Halorhodospira halochloris: one gene and its partner. The protein of the gene in region 2 interacts with the protein of the main gene of each other region in a pairwise test. Links are inferred from orthologs where the notes say so. Each region holds a gene or a part of one and is shown on either strand. Other genes may lie near its edges.

What was found. Proteins that work in one complex are often made in the same cells at the same time.
Region 1: the proteins of def (region 2) and HH1059_RS05090 interact in binary tests that used the Escherichia coli proteins (3 or more experiments, as listed by UniProt). The link is inferred for Halorhodospira halochloris from one-to-one orthologs.

The regions. Positions count from the first base shown.
Region 1 is NZ_AP017372.2:1,099,107-1,105,313, reverse strand. The notes cover bases 3,010-5,782. They hold HH1059_RS05090 (aspartate-semialdehyde dehydrogenase), read right to left. Parts: upstream 5,021-5,782; coding sequence 3,998-5,020; downstream 3,010-3,997. Other genes in these bases: leuB (3-isopropylmalate dehydrogenase), read right to left, coding at 5,148-5,782; HH1059_RS05095 (motility hub landmark protein FimV), read right to left, coding at 3,010-3,974. In the rest of the region: HH1059_RS05105 (phosphoribosylanthranilate isomerase), read right to left, coding at 1-504; tRNA pseudouridine(38-40) synthase TruA, read right to left, coding at 568-1,368; more of HH1059_RS05095, read right to left, coding at 1,395-3,009; more of leuB, read right to left, coding at 5,783-6,207.
Region 2 is NZ_AP017372.2:140,351-148,215, reverse strand. Bases 1,762-4,746 are described here. They hold def (peptide deformylase), read right to left. Parts: upstream 3,514-4,746; coding sequence 3,010-3,513; downstream 1,762-3,009. Other genes in these bases: dprA (DNA-processing protein DprA), read left to right, coding at 3,601-4,746; fmt (methionyl-tRNA formyltransferase), read right to left, coding at 2,073-3,005; rsmB (16S rRNA (cytosine(967)-C(5))-methyltransferase RsmB), read right to left, coding at 1,762-2,076. Outside these bases: HH1059_RS00695 (zinc metalloprotease HtpX), read left to right, coding at 1-564; more of rsmB, read right to left, coding at 775-1,761; more of dprA, read left to right, coding at 4,747-4,758; HH1059_RS00670 (Smg family protein), read left to right, coding at 4,755-5,225; HH1059_RS00665 (DNA topoisomerase I), read left to right, coding at 5,335-7,865. UniProt on the Escherichia coli protein: Removes the formyl group from the N-terminal Met of newly synthesized proteins. Requires at least a dipeptide for an efficient rate of reaction. N-terminal L-methionine is a prerequisite for activity but the enzyme has broad specificity at other positions.

The DNA of each region.
Region 1 (6,207 bases), 960 kb from region 2 along the record:
TATAACCTCAGCTACATTATCTGCCCGAAGGCCACCGGCAACAATTGTACCCTGCACACCCTCTGGCAGCTGATTGTGATCGAAGAGCTGGCCACTGCCACCGCGCTCACCAAGCTTATGGCTGTCGAAAACAAAGCCGCTGGCGCCGGCATAGCACCCTACATAGTGCTGTGGATCTACCCCGCCACCCATGGGGACAGCCTTTATATAGCGACGACCATAACTAGCGCAGCGTTCGGGGGGCTCATTACCATGAAACTGCAGGGTGTCGAGGCGCAGTTCATCAAGGGCGACCTCGACATAACCGGGACGGGGGTCGACGAACAGTCCGACAATCGCGATAAAGGCTGGTACCTCTGCCACTATCTCCCGCGCCTCGCCTAGATCTACTGCGCGCGGACTGCTATCGCAAAACACCAAACCTATCGCATCGGCACCGACCTCTACCGCTGCCCGAGCATCCTCCGGGCGAGTGATTCCGCAAATTTTTACGCGAGTTCGCATTTCGGATGTTGTTCCCTATATGCAGCTGCGCAGGAGGCACAGATCTTACCGCGGCGGATGCCTTTACGGCAAAAAATCGGCGTAAGCGGGCAAGGCATATTGCTGAGGATAGACAACCCCGGTCAAATAGAGTCCCGCCGCCGGTGCAGTTATGCCACTTCGCGTACGATCGCGCTCAACGAGCAGACGTCGCGGCCAATCGGTATCCCGCTCACCTGAGCCGACGGCAAGCAGGGTACCGGCGATATTACGTACCATATGATGGAGAAAGGCATTGGCCTCGATCTCAATGACCACCATCTGTCCACGGCGCCAAACATCTAGCCGGTAAACCTCGCGAACTGCATGAGGGGCCTGACAAGCAACGGCCCGATAGGCGGAAAAATCGTGTTCGCCGACCAACGGCTGAGCTGCGGTGTGCATCAGCTCAGCATCGAGCTCACGATGTGTCCAAGCCACCCGGTTACACCAAATTGCCGGCCGCGCCCGCCGGCAGAAGAAGTAGTAACGGTAGGCCCTGCGCACGGCCTTATAGCGAGCGTGGAAATCCCTATCCACCTCATAGGCGCAAATCACGCTAACCGCCTGCGGAAGGTTGGCATTAGAACCCAGGACCCAGGCATGCAGCTCACGCTCCACCGGAGGATCGAAGTGCACCACCTGGTGCGCGGCATGCACGCCGGCATCCGTGCGCCCAGCACAACTGACCTCAACCCGATCCGCGGCCACCTTAGATAGGGCTTGCTCAAGCACCTCCTGCACAGATAGGGCGTGGTGTTGGCGCTGCCAACCGCTAAAGCCACTACCATCGTACTCGACGATTAGCGCTATCCGCGGCGCTTGCCGGTCCTCAGTGCAGCCCAAACCGCTCTATCCGCCTTCCAAATAGTCTAGGAGCCAAGCTCCGAGAGGATCTCGCGGGCACTCTCGCGCTGGCTCTCGGTACCTTTTTCAATTACCTCTTCAAGCATCTCACGAGCACTTGCCTCATCGCCCAAGTCGATATAGGCGCGTGCCAAATCGAGCATAGTATCCGACTGATCGCCCTCGCCTGGCCCGAGACTCAACTCATCATCATCGGGCAGCTCATCCTCCTCGTCCGCTGAGCTCTCCTCGGTGTCGGCATCACTATCCGCGGCTTGCTCTGTCTGCTCAGACTCGGCCTGCTGCTCTGTTGCCCCAAGCAATTCATCGAAATCATCGCCGGACTCGCCATCAGCAGCACCTTGATCGGCGGGCTCCGCTTCTGCATCACCAGCGGCGGGTTGCTGATCAGGTTCAGATTCGTCGTCGAAGCCCTCTTCACTGAGCAGTCCATCGATGTCCATCTCTTCAAGCTCATCGTAGCCGCTGTCGGCATCATCTTCGCCCTGACCGAAGAGATCATCCGCTGCATCCTGAGCCGCTGCGCTCTGCTCAGGATCCTGCTGCATCGCCGGTTCAGGCTCCTGATCATCTTCGCCGCCAAATGCCTCATCCAAGCGCCGATCGAAGTCATCATCAGCGCCGGCTGATTGCTGACCCTCATCCTCATCGTCAAAACCAAGGTCCAGGGCCTCTAGATCAGGCTTGGAATCGAGATCATCCTCTCCCTCACCTGCTAAGTCGTTATCCCTAGCGCCGTAGGGATCGCCATCTGCCGCCGCTGCGGCGGTAGCAGCACCCGCCGCCAGGCCACCAAATAAGGGCGAATCAGGGGCAAATCGGCGACCGATATTAAGCGCCGTCTGCCACACCGGGTCGCTATCCGAGCGGGTCCGATCATAAAGCTCCTGAGCCTGATCCATGAAGGCATCGCGCTCATTTAGATTGGCCAGCACATCGAGAAGCTTCAGACGCAGATCGGCTCGGTGGGGCTCACGATGGATGCCCCGCTCAAGGATCTGACGGGCGTTATTAAACTCATCGTCGGCTATATAGTCTTCAGCCAAATCGAGCGGGTCACGTCGCGAGTAAGATTGCTCCTGCTCATCAGACAGGCCGAAATCCGCCGGATCAAAGCGCTTTCGCGGACTCTGCCGAGTCTGCATCTGCTTGCGTCGGCGGTAGGCGATTAAACCAGTTATCGCCGATATAGCCACCAGCGTTAAACCAAGGGCAATAAGGGCGCGCTGACGTAAGGTATCTTCCTCCCACAAGTGCGCCGCGGTTATATCCTCAGGGGCAACATCCAGCTCTTCGACATCAGCCAGCATGCTCGCCCACCAAGGCGCTTCGCCGCGCTCCTCCTCGGCTACCTCCGGTTCCGGCTCGGGCTCGGGTGTCGGCTCCGGCTCAGGTGCAGGCTCCGGCCTCGGCAACTCCTCCTCAAGCATCCCCACTTCGGGTATCGGTGCCCGTGGGGTCGGCTCTTGGGGCGGCGGCAAGATATCGTCCATAGACAAATCGAGGAGCCGCTCTAGGGCTTCAACCCGTTCACCTAGGTCACGCACCCGATCCTGCAGATTATCCCGCTCCGCCCGCAGGCTCTCGCGCTCTTCGCGCATGGCGGCGACCGCTCCCTGCAGGCGACTCAAATTGGCCTCAGAGGGTTCAAGGTCGGCATCAAGCAGGGCCAAGACCTCGTCTGTGCCCTTATCATCCATGGCCACAACCCGCAGCCGTGCCTCCCGCTCAGCAACATCCGGGACCGGCTCATCAATCTCTGGGATTGGTGCTTGCGGATCCCACTCCTCTGCAGCGGCCCGGCGCTCAGCAGGCGGCACCCAGGCAGCTAGGTGGTCCTCATAAATAGACTGAGCCTCAGCAGCACTCAGCTGCTTGATCTCTTCTTCATCCGGCAGACGCAGCCACCAACCGCTTAGAAGGTCGTTGACATTATCGTCGGCGAAGGCGTGAGGATTAAGTCGCTGGATTGCCAGCATGGTCTGAGCGACGGTCACCGAGTCGTCGGGACGGTGCTGCTCGGCGATGCTCCACAGCGTATCCCCCTCTTCAACCGGGCCATAGGCTGAACGGCCCCGCGCATCACGTTCGGCCTCTTCCTCGGCAGACTCAAGCTCAGCCTCAGCCTGCCGTTGCTCTTCTTCGCGCTCAGCCCGCTCACGCCTCTCCCGCGCTTCGGCTACCGTGGTCGGCTCCTCAAGCAGTAACGTGTACTCACGAGTCAGATCGCCTTGCGGCCAGCTAATGCGGACGAGGAAATCGAGCAGTGGCAGATCAACCGGCTCATCGCTGCTCACCTCGATATAGGGGGCATCCTCACCTTCGGTAACTATCTCGAAAGAGAGCAGGGAGAGCTCATCCTGACGTTGAATCCCGGCCCGTTCAAATACCCTACTCGGGGCCAGTTCGACCTCAAACTCATCCAGCTGATCGGTTTCTATGTCACGAAGGGGAATCCGCGCCGAAACCGGCTCTCCCGCTTGGGAGCGGGACTCAATGGTACCTAGTCGCGGTTCCGCTGCATGGGTTCCCGCCGCTATGCTTAAACCGGCTATAACGACGGCGACTTGGAATGCTTTGCGCACGACTCCCCTCCAAGCGCTGCTGATCAGATGTGGCGCTCGATCATGAGTTCTGCGATCTGTACGCTATTTAGCGCAGCGCCCTTGCGCAAGTTATCGGCAACCACCCAGAAATCCAAACCGCGCTCGTGGGTGATATCTTCGCGAATGCGCCCGACGTATACAGCATCGCGCCCCTCACCCTCGGTTAGGGCAGTCGGATAGCCCCCCGCCGCACGCTCATCAAGCAGCTCGATACCGGGTGCAGCACTCAACACCTCGCGCGCCTTCTCGACGCTGAGTTTCTCACGGGTCTCTATATGCACGGCCTCGGAGTGGCCATAGTAGACCGGCACCCTTACAGCGGTCGGATTTACCTTAACCGAGGAGTCTTCCAGGATCTTGACCGTCTCCCAGACCATCTTCATCTCTTCCTTGGTATAGCCATTATCCTGAAAGTCATCAATATGGGGCAGGCAATTAAATGCTATAGGCTTAGGGTAGACCTCGCACTGCGGCTCCTGTCCGGCAATGATCGCCCGCGTCTGAGCATCGAGTTCATCTATCGCCGGCTTGCCGCTACCTGAGACCGCCTGATACGTAGCCACATTGATCCGCTCAATCGCCGCCGCGTCGTGGAGCGGTTTTAAGGCCACCAACATCTGGATAGTTGAGCAGTTGGGATTGGCTATTATGCCCCGTTTCTTGTACCCAGCAGCGGCGTGGGGATTGACCTCGGGGATCACAAGCGGGATATCGTCGTCGTAGCGAAAGTACGAGGTGTTATCAATAACCACCGCACCGGCCTGAGCCGCCCGCGGGGCATGTTCAGCCGAAATAGACCCGCCGGCGGAGAACAGCGCTATCTGCACCTTGCTAAAGTCGAACTCGGCCAAGTCTTCAATGGTCAGCTGCTCGCCGGCAAACTCCAGCTGACCGCCAGCCGAGCGGCTACTCGCCAGAGGATAGACCCGACCTACGGGGAAGTTGCGCTCGGCCAATATCTGCAGCATCACCTCGCCCACCGCCCCAGTGGCGCCGACTACGGCTACGTCGTATGTCTTACTCATGGTCTATCGCGGCCCCCCGTTTTAGCTGAACTCCTTGCGTGGCTGCCAGATGCAGCCAACGCCGTTATAGTCGTAGTATGCAGTGCAAGTGTAACGCTTCATAAGCAGCTTGGGCACCCCCAAAAGCTTACAACCTCCCCACCACCGCCTCCCCCATCTCAACCGTCCCCACAACCCGACTCCCCCCCTGCAAATCAGCCGTCCGCAGCCCCTCCTCAAGGACCTGCCCGACAGCCCGCTCAACCCTCTCGGCGTGCTCCGACTTACCGAGGCTATAGCGCAGCAACATGGCCACCGACAAAATAGTAGCCAGCGGATTCGCCTTATCCTGCCCGGCAATATCCGGCGCCGAACCGTGCACCGGCTCATAAAGCCCCTTACCACGCTCATCCAACGACGCTGAGGGAAGCATCCCGATCGAGCCGGTAAGCTGCGCCGCGCAATCGGAGAGGATATCGCCAAACATATTGCCGGTGACAATCACATCAAACTGCTTCGGCGCCCGCACCAACTGCATAGCGGCATTATCGACATACATGTGAGAGAGCTCGATCTGCGGATAATCGGCGGCAACCCGCTCGACCACCTCACGCCAGAGTCCCGAGCTTTCCAAGACATTAGCCTTATCCACCGAACAGAGCCGTCCCTGCCGCCGCTCGGCGGCAGCAAAAGCCAATCGGGCAATCCGCTCAATCTCCGACTCACTATAAACTTCAGTATCGTAACCCTGCCGTTCACCACTCGGCAGCTCCCGCACCCCGCGCGGCTCACCAAAATAGATACCACCGGTAAGCTCGCGGACGATGAGCAGATCAAGGCCGGCAACCACCTCCGGGCGCAGCGCAGAGGCATCGGCGAGTTGCGGATAGAGCATCGCCGGGCGCAGATTGCCGAACAACCCTAGCTCGGCGCGGATCGCCAACAGGCCCCGCTCCGGGCGCACCTCGCGCGGCAACTCATCGTAGCGCGGCCCGCCGACGGCACCGAGCAGCACCGCATCGGCTGCCTGCGCCTTAGCTAAGGTCTCCTCCGGCAGCGGCTGCCCGGCGGCATCATAACCGGCCCCACCGATGGGCGCCGTATCCAGCTCACAATCGAGTCCGTGATTATCCCGCAGCGCCTCCAGAACTCGCCGCCCTTGCGCGACTATCTCCGGGCCGATGCCATCACCAGGCAGTAACAGTATC
Region 2 (7,865 bases):
CTTTTGCGGGCTCTTAGCCTGCGCGAGACGGCCGCTGTTATTGCTCACGAGCTGAGCCATCTGCGCCATGGCGATACCCGCATGCTCGCCCTCGCATCGTTCTTAACAAACGCTATTGTCTACCTCGGCCTGTTTGCTCAGCTTACGCTGCTGATTGCCTTTCCTTGGCTGCTCGAGCACGAGCAGGGTATCCCGCTGATCTCGCTGTTTATAATTGTCATATCACCGACTGCGGCACTACTGCTGCAGCTTAGCCTGTCGCGCAATCGCGAATACGCAGCAGACCTCGAGGCGGTTGCCTTAACCGGGGACCCAGAGGGCTTGGCTCAAGCTCTCGAGGTCCTGGAGCACTATCAAAGCGCCTGGCTGGAGAGTATTTTCGGTAAAAAACGCAGGCTGCCGCTACGGCATCGCTGGTTGAGCAGTCACCCGCCTATCCAGGAGCGCATAAGGCGTCTGCAGGATTTGACCAACCCGCCGCCGACACCGCCAGTGATAGGGATTGACTGCAGCCATGAGAGGGCTGACGGCTGGGTTCAGATTCCTGTGCGGCGGCTACGTTAAGAGAGGCTTGCCAAGACTTTCGCACCGATAGAGTTAGGACCGTTAGGACCCTCTAACCCCTCTTAGTCTTGCTGCCCCGGTGTGGAGGACGCCGTTAATCCATCCCTGGAGCCTTCATGGCGCCATCCCCTGGCGCCAAGACCTCCACACCGGGGTAGCAAGACTAAGAGGGGAGCTTATAGGCGCCCAAATAGGCAGCAGCTTATCCCCTCAAAGGGCTTCTTTGCGGAGTAATGAGTAGAAAAAACCGTCGGTATTAGCTGCATTGCCGGGCAGCAGCTGCAAACCATGCTCGCTCAGCTGAACATAATCGCTATACCGAGCAAGCGAGAGCGATTCGGCGTCAGCCTGCTCAGTAACGAAGCGGCCAATCACCGCATCGTTCTCTTGCTTGAGCACAGAACAGGTCGCATAGAGCAGAACCCCTCCCGGGGCCAGCACCGGCCAGAGGGATTCAAGCAAGTGGAGCTGCGCCTGCGCCATGCGCTCGACATCGTCTGGCCCGCGCAGCCATTTGATATCTGGATGGCGACGGATAACACCACTCGCGGTACACGGGGCATCAAGCAAGATACGGTGGAAAGGCTCGCCATCCCACCACGAACCTAGGTCAGCGGCATCGGCTGCGATACAGTGGGCCTCAAGCCCGGCACGGCGCAAGTTTTCCCGCACTTGCTGCAACCGCCGCGCCGAGCGGTCGACGGCAGTCAGCTCGGCCCGCGGGCAGTATTCAAGTATATGGACACTCTTGCTGCCGGGAGCAGCACAGGCATCGAGCACCCTCTCACCGCAGCCCGGCTCGAGCAGATATGGGGCCAGCTGCGCTGCCTCATCCTGCACTGACACCCTCCCATTAACAAAGCCGGGTAGCGCCTCAACCCCGCATGGCTGCTCAAGCACAAGAGAACTGGGTACCAGTTGACCCGATCTAGCTGTTAACCCGCAGCTACTCAGAAGGCCGGCATAATCCGCCCGGCTAAGCTGATCAAGATTGACCCGCAAGGCCATGGGTGGGTGCTCGTTACTAGCCAGTGCTATTTGCCGCCAGTTCTCAGGCCAAGCCTGTTTAAGCTCGCTTAGCAGCCATTCAGGGAAGGCCAAGCGCGCCGCCTCGTCAGCCGGCACATGGGGCGGTTCGCGGCGCAAGCGGCGTAATACAGCATTCACCATCCCGCTTGCCCGTGCCCGCTTTAGCGTCCGTGCTGCAGCAACACTTTCAGAGACTGCAGCATGGGGCGGTGTTGACAGGCCCACCGCCTCCCATGCGCCGAGCACTAACAGCGAGCGCAGAATTGAATCACGGCGCCAGTCATCGCGCTTGGTTAGTGCGCTGACCTGGGCCTCCAGCCACGTTAACCAGCGCAGTGAACCGTAAATTAGCGCTTGCACAAGCGGCCGGTCCTCGGCCTTTGCTTGCCCAGCAAATCTCGCCCAGGCTTCATCAAGGTTTTCCTTGCCGCTCACCACCCGCTCAATAACACGAACGGCGACGACCCGGGGCGGCTGACTCAACCTGCCAGCTCCCCTAAGCCTAAATCGTTGCCATTAAGATAAGCGGCTACAGCCTGCTCTCGCCCGCCAGCAGGCTTAAGGCGGGTTATGACCAGCCGACCTGCGGCTGTGGCAATAGCTATGCCGCGACTACTTATATCGACCACCCGCCCTGGCTCATCGCCCGCAACCCCGGAACTATGATGAGCCTCCTGCACCCGCACATCACGTTTGCCGAGTCGGGTTCGGGCCCCAGGCAGCGGATACAGGGCCCTGACTTGGCGCTCCAATTCCACAGCCGGACGCGACCAATCAAGCCAATAGTCGGCGCTGCCCAATTTGGCCGCGTAGGTTACTCCATCCGCGGGTTGTGCGACTGCGCTGATACTCCCTTCCAGTATTGCGGGAAGATGCTCAACCAGTAGCCGGGCTCCCAGATCAGCCAGTCGATCGTGCAGGCTCCCTCCGGTATCCTCAGGGCCTATCGGGGTACTTTCCCGGGCGAACATTGCCCCAGTATCCAACCCTTCATCCATGCGGATCAGGGTGATCCCGGTCTGCTTATCACCGGCCATCAGGGCCCGCTGGACCGGGGCCGCCCCGCGCCAGCGCGGCAAGAGCGAGGCGTGTATATTTACGCACCCACAGCGCGGCGCCTCAAGCACCGCAGCGGGCAGGATCTGGCCGTAGGCGACCACTACCATGAGATCTGGTTGCTGTGCAGCTATCGCCGCCGCCTCCTCGGCATCGAGCCGCTCAGGCTGTTTCACTGGAATAGCGTGCTTATCTGCAGCGACCTTGACCGGCGGGGGCTTCAACTTGCGGCCACGCCCTGCCCGCCGGTCAGGTTGGGTATAGACCTGGAGCGGCGGGTAGCCGGCGGCAACCAGCGACTCTAAGGCGGGCACAGCAAAATCCGGGGTGCCGGCGAAAATGATACGTGCGCTCATCGGCCTAACTAGCCACCCGCTCACGCTTTTCGAGCCGCTTGCGCACCCTCTTGCGCTTAAGCTCCGAGAGATAGTCGACAAAAAGTTTGCCGTCCAGATGGTCGATCTCATGTTGAATGCAGATAGCCAACAGGCCGTCTGCCGTACCCTCAACCTCTTGGCCGTCGCGATCAAGGCCGCGATAGCTGACCTCTGCTGCACGGGTAACCTCGGCGTAGTAGCCGGGCACAGACAGGCAACCCTCCTCGCGCACCACCTCACCACGGCCCTCTACTATCTGCGGATTGACTAATACTAGAGGCCGATCTCGCTCCTCAGAGACATCTATCACAATCACCCGCTTGGCAACACCTATTTGGGTGGCTGCGAGGCCGATGCCTGATTCGTGGTACATAGTTTCTAGCATGTCGGCGATAAGCTCTTCTATCGATTCATCCACCTCCACAACCGGTTGAGCTGGCTCGCGCAGACGCGGATCAGGAAAGACTAAAACTTCACGTTGGGCCATGGTGCCAAATCTACTTGCTGTTTAGACTCTTTCATTATACTCTTCCGAGCTGGTATCGGACACCTTAACTGCACACGGACAGTGCTCATGACAGAAAAATCGGATCACTCTCTTTACACCCTGGGACTCGCCCGAGTGCCCGGCCTAGGCCCAAAGAGGTGGCGACAACTTCATAAGGCGTTTGGCGAGACACCTGCCATCTTCCACGCCAATAAGCGCGCACTCCTCGCCCTGAGCATGCCAGAGGGGGTAGCCAATGGCATTCTTAATCCTGATTGGGACGGCGCTGGCGCTGACCTCGCCTGGTTGCGTGCCAAGGACAGCCACCATCTGATAACTATAGACGACCCCAACTACCCGGAAAAGCTACGCGAGATAGCCTCCCCACCCCCGGTTCTGTTCCTCGATGGACCGCCAGAATCTCTGCACCTGCCACAGATAGCAATTGTCGGTAGTCGCCATGCCAATGCTGCGGGCATCGAACTCGCTAGCGAATTCGCCAAGGCCTTGGTCCACAGGGGCTATGCCATAACCAGCGGACTGGCAACGGGTATTGACGCCGCAGCCCACCGTGCCGCTATCGAGGCTAACGGCGCAACCCTGGCGGTTATCGCTACCGGACCGGACCTAACCTACCCCCGTCGGCACCACCGCCTGCGTGATCAGATCGCTGCGCAAGGGGCAGTGCTTGGGGAAAATCCTACCGGTGTCACCCCGCGAGCCAATCTTTTCCCCCGCCGCAATCGCATCGTCAGCGGCCTCAGCCAAGGCGTGGTCGTGATCCAGGCCGGACGTCACAGCGGCGCTCTTATAACGGCTCGGATGGCCGCCGATCAAGGCCGTGAAGTATTTGCCGTGCCCGGCTCAATCCACGATCCACTGGCTCGCGGTTGCCACGCCCTACTGCGCCAGGGAGCCAAACTGGTGGAGTCTGTGTATGATATAATCGAGGAGCTGCCGTACTGGGAGGGTGGCGGTGACGAACAGCCTGAGCTGAACCTTAACTGGGACAACTCGCCCGAAGCTGATGTTACTATAAATAAATCTTTTGCAGCCGACAAAGAACAAGCCTTGCTAATGGCGGCCCTTGGCCATGACCCGGTGACTTTAGATACATTAATGTGCAGATCCGGATTGACGCTTGACCGGGTTTCATCCATTCTGCTCAATATGGAGATTAAAGGCTTAGTAGCTGCGTTACCCGGAGGCAGGTATCAGCGGCGCGGGCCAGAGGTCAAAAAATGAAACAGAACGTTTTCGAAGTCCTTATGTACCTGTTCGAGAACTACCTCTACAACGAGGAAGAGCCGGAAGATCGTGACTCGCTCGAGAGCGAGTTGCATGAAGCTGGATTTAGCGGGTTTGAGATTCGCAAGGCGTTTGAGTGGCTCGACGCCCTCGCCGACTCGCGCAGTCTTCCCGCATCGCCCTCCGGCACACCCTCGATACGCTTGTTTGGTGAACCGGAGCTGATGCGCCTTGACACAGATACTCGGGGGTTCATCCTTTATCTTGAGCAGGCGGGCATACTAACGCCGGAGAGCCGCGAACTAGTGCTGGATCGGATACTCGCACTGGATGATCACGAGGTGGATCTGGATACTGTCAAGTGGGTAATCCTCATGGTTCTTTTCAACCGCCCCGGTGAAGAAGAGGCTTACACTTGGATGGAAAACCTTATGTTTGATGTTCCAACTCATCTAGTCCATTGATTCGTAAGGCCGCCGGCTTGCCGGCGGCCTTCGACTTGGGCACAGGGATTGCAATACCACCCCGCCTGGCTCTATCGTTTCCCCTCCACTAAGTAGACTAAGCGAACGCATGGGAAAAAACCTGCTCATCGTCGAGTCGCCAGCTAAGGCGCGAACTATCAACAAATATCTCGGCTCAGAGTTCGAGGTAATGGCCTCGTATGGCCATGTGCGCGACCTTATCCCCAAAGAGGGGGCGGTGGATCCAGAGCGCGACTTCGCCATGAAGTACGCGCCAATAGATAAAAATCAGCGCCATGTTGATGCCATAACCAAAGCCCTCAAAAAGGCCGATGCGCTATATCTGGCAACGGACCCCGACCGCGAGGGTGAGGCCATCTCCTGGCACTTAGTAGAGCTGTTAAACGATGCAGGTGTCCTTAAGGATAAGCCGGTCTACCGGGTGGTTTTTCACGAAATCACCAAGACTGCGATCCAAGAGGCAATGGAGCACCCGCGCGGCATCTCCGCAGAGTTGGTCAACGCCCAACAGGCCCGGCGCGCACTCGACTACCTAGTCGGCTTCAACCTCTCACCGCTGCTGTGGCGCAAGATCACCAGCGGCCTCTCCGCCGGCCGCGTGCAGAGCCCGGCGCTGCGCTTGATCTGCGAGCGCGAAAATGAGATTGAGCGCTTCGAGCCGCAAGAGTACTGGACGGTCGAGGCCGATGCGACCAAAGGCGAACAGCCATTCACTGCCAAACTCTCCGTTTATGCCGGTGAAAAGGTCAAACAGTTTTCGATCACCAACGAAGAGCACGCCCGCGAGGTCGAGCAGACGCTTCTGCGCTGCGCTCAAGAGCAGGCGCAACAGCCCATAGATACCGCCGCGCCCAACGACAGCAGCGGCGTAATAGGTGAGCTGCGGGTTACCAACGTTGAGCGTAAGCAGCGCAGGCGCAATCCTGCTGCGCCGTTCATCACCTCGACCTTGCAGCAAGAGGCATCGCGCAAGCTCGGTTTCACAGCTAGCCGGACTATGCGCATCGCTCAACAGCTCTATGAGGGCATTGATGTCGGTGAGGGCGCAGCCGTTGGCTTGATCACTTACATGCGTACCGACTCCGTCAGTCTATCGCAAGAGGCGGTTGCCGAAATGCGCTCGGTTATTGCCTCACGCTTTGGCGAGGACAAACTGCCGAGCAAGCCACAGTCATATAAAACCCGCTCAAAAAACGCGCAGGAGGCGCACGAGGCCATTCGTCCCACCTCCGCGGCTCGTCACCCTGCTGAGCTTCGCGGCAGTCTCTCGCAAGAACAACACAAGCTCTATGAGCTGATCTGGAAGCGTGCCCTTGCCTGCCAGATGAAACACGCGACGATTAATACCGTAGCGGTCGATCTAGCTGCCGATAGCGACGACCGACACTTGCTGCGCGCCACCGGATCGACGGTTGCTGACCCGGGTTTCATGGTTGTCTACCGTGAAGGCACCGATGACGGCAAAGATGAATCGGGAGAGAAGTTCCTACCCGAGCTAAGCGAAGGAGAGCGGATCCCGCTCAACGCGATCCGCCCCGAGCAGCACTTTACCGAACCGCCGCCGAGGTATACTGAGGCTAGCCTAGTTCGCACCCTTGAAGAGTACGGCATAGGCAGGCCATCGACCTACGCCTCAATCATCTCGACCTTGCAGCAAAGAAACTATGTCGAGATGGACGGCAAGCGTTTCATACCCACCGACATCGGGCGCACGGTAAATAAGTTTCTTACCGAACATTTCGACCGTTACGTCGATTACGACTTCACCGCCAGGCTGGAAGATGATCTCGACGCCATATCGCGTGGCGAGCGTGATTGGGTTCCGGTCCTTAAAGAGTTCTGGGCTCCATTCGAGCAGCGTGTTGAGGAGAAGAAGAACGTCTCCCGCCAAGAGGCAGTCCAAGCCCGCGAACTTGGCACAGACCCTAAAACGGGCAAGCCGGTTACGGTGCGAATCGGCCGCTATGGCCCATTTGCCCAGCTCGGCTCGCGAGATGATGAAGAGAAGCCGCGCTTCGCTGGACTACGCCCGGGACAGAGTATAGATAAGATAACCCTCGATGAAGCCTTGGTGCTCTTCCAGCTACCACGGGATATGGGCGAGACTGAGGAAGGCGAAGAGGTACAGGTAAATATCGGTCGCTTCGGGCCCTATGTGCGTTTCGGGGGCAAATTCGTCTCCATTCCCAAAGACGAAGACCCCTACACAATAAGCCGCGAGCGCGCTCTGGAACTTGTCCGTGAAAAGAAGCATGCCGACGCCAATCGCACCATCCAGGATTTTGGTGACGGCATTCAGATCCTGCGCGGTCGCTATGGGCCTTATGTAACCAACGGCGAGAAGAACGTTAAAGTGCCCAAAGACCGTGAGCCTGAGACGCTCACCCACGAGGAGTGCCTCGAGATGATCGCCAACGCACCTGCCCGCAAGGGCCGCAGAGGCGCGTCTAAGGGTGGCACGACCAAAAAAGGCGCGACCACCTCCTCCGGCAAGTCAAGCACAGCTGCTAAAGCCAAGTCCGGTAGCTCTGGCACCAAGTCCAAATCCGCCAGCTCCAGCAAGAAAGCCACTAGTACCGGATCCGCCAAGAAAAAGGGCAGTACCAGCACCAAGAAATC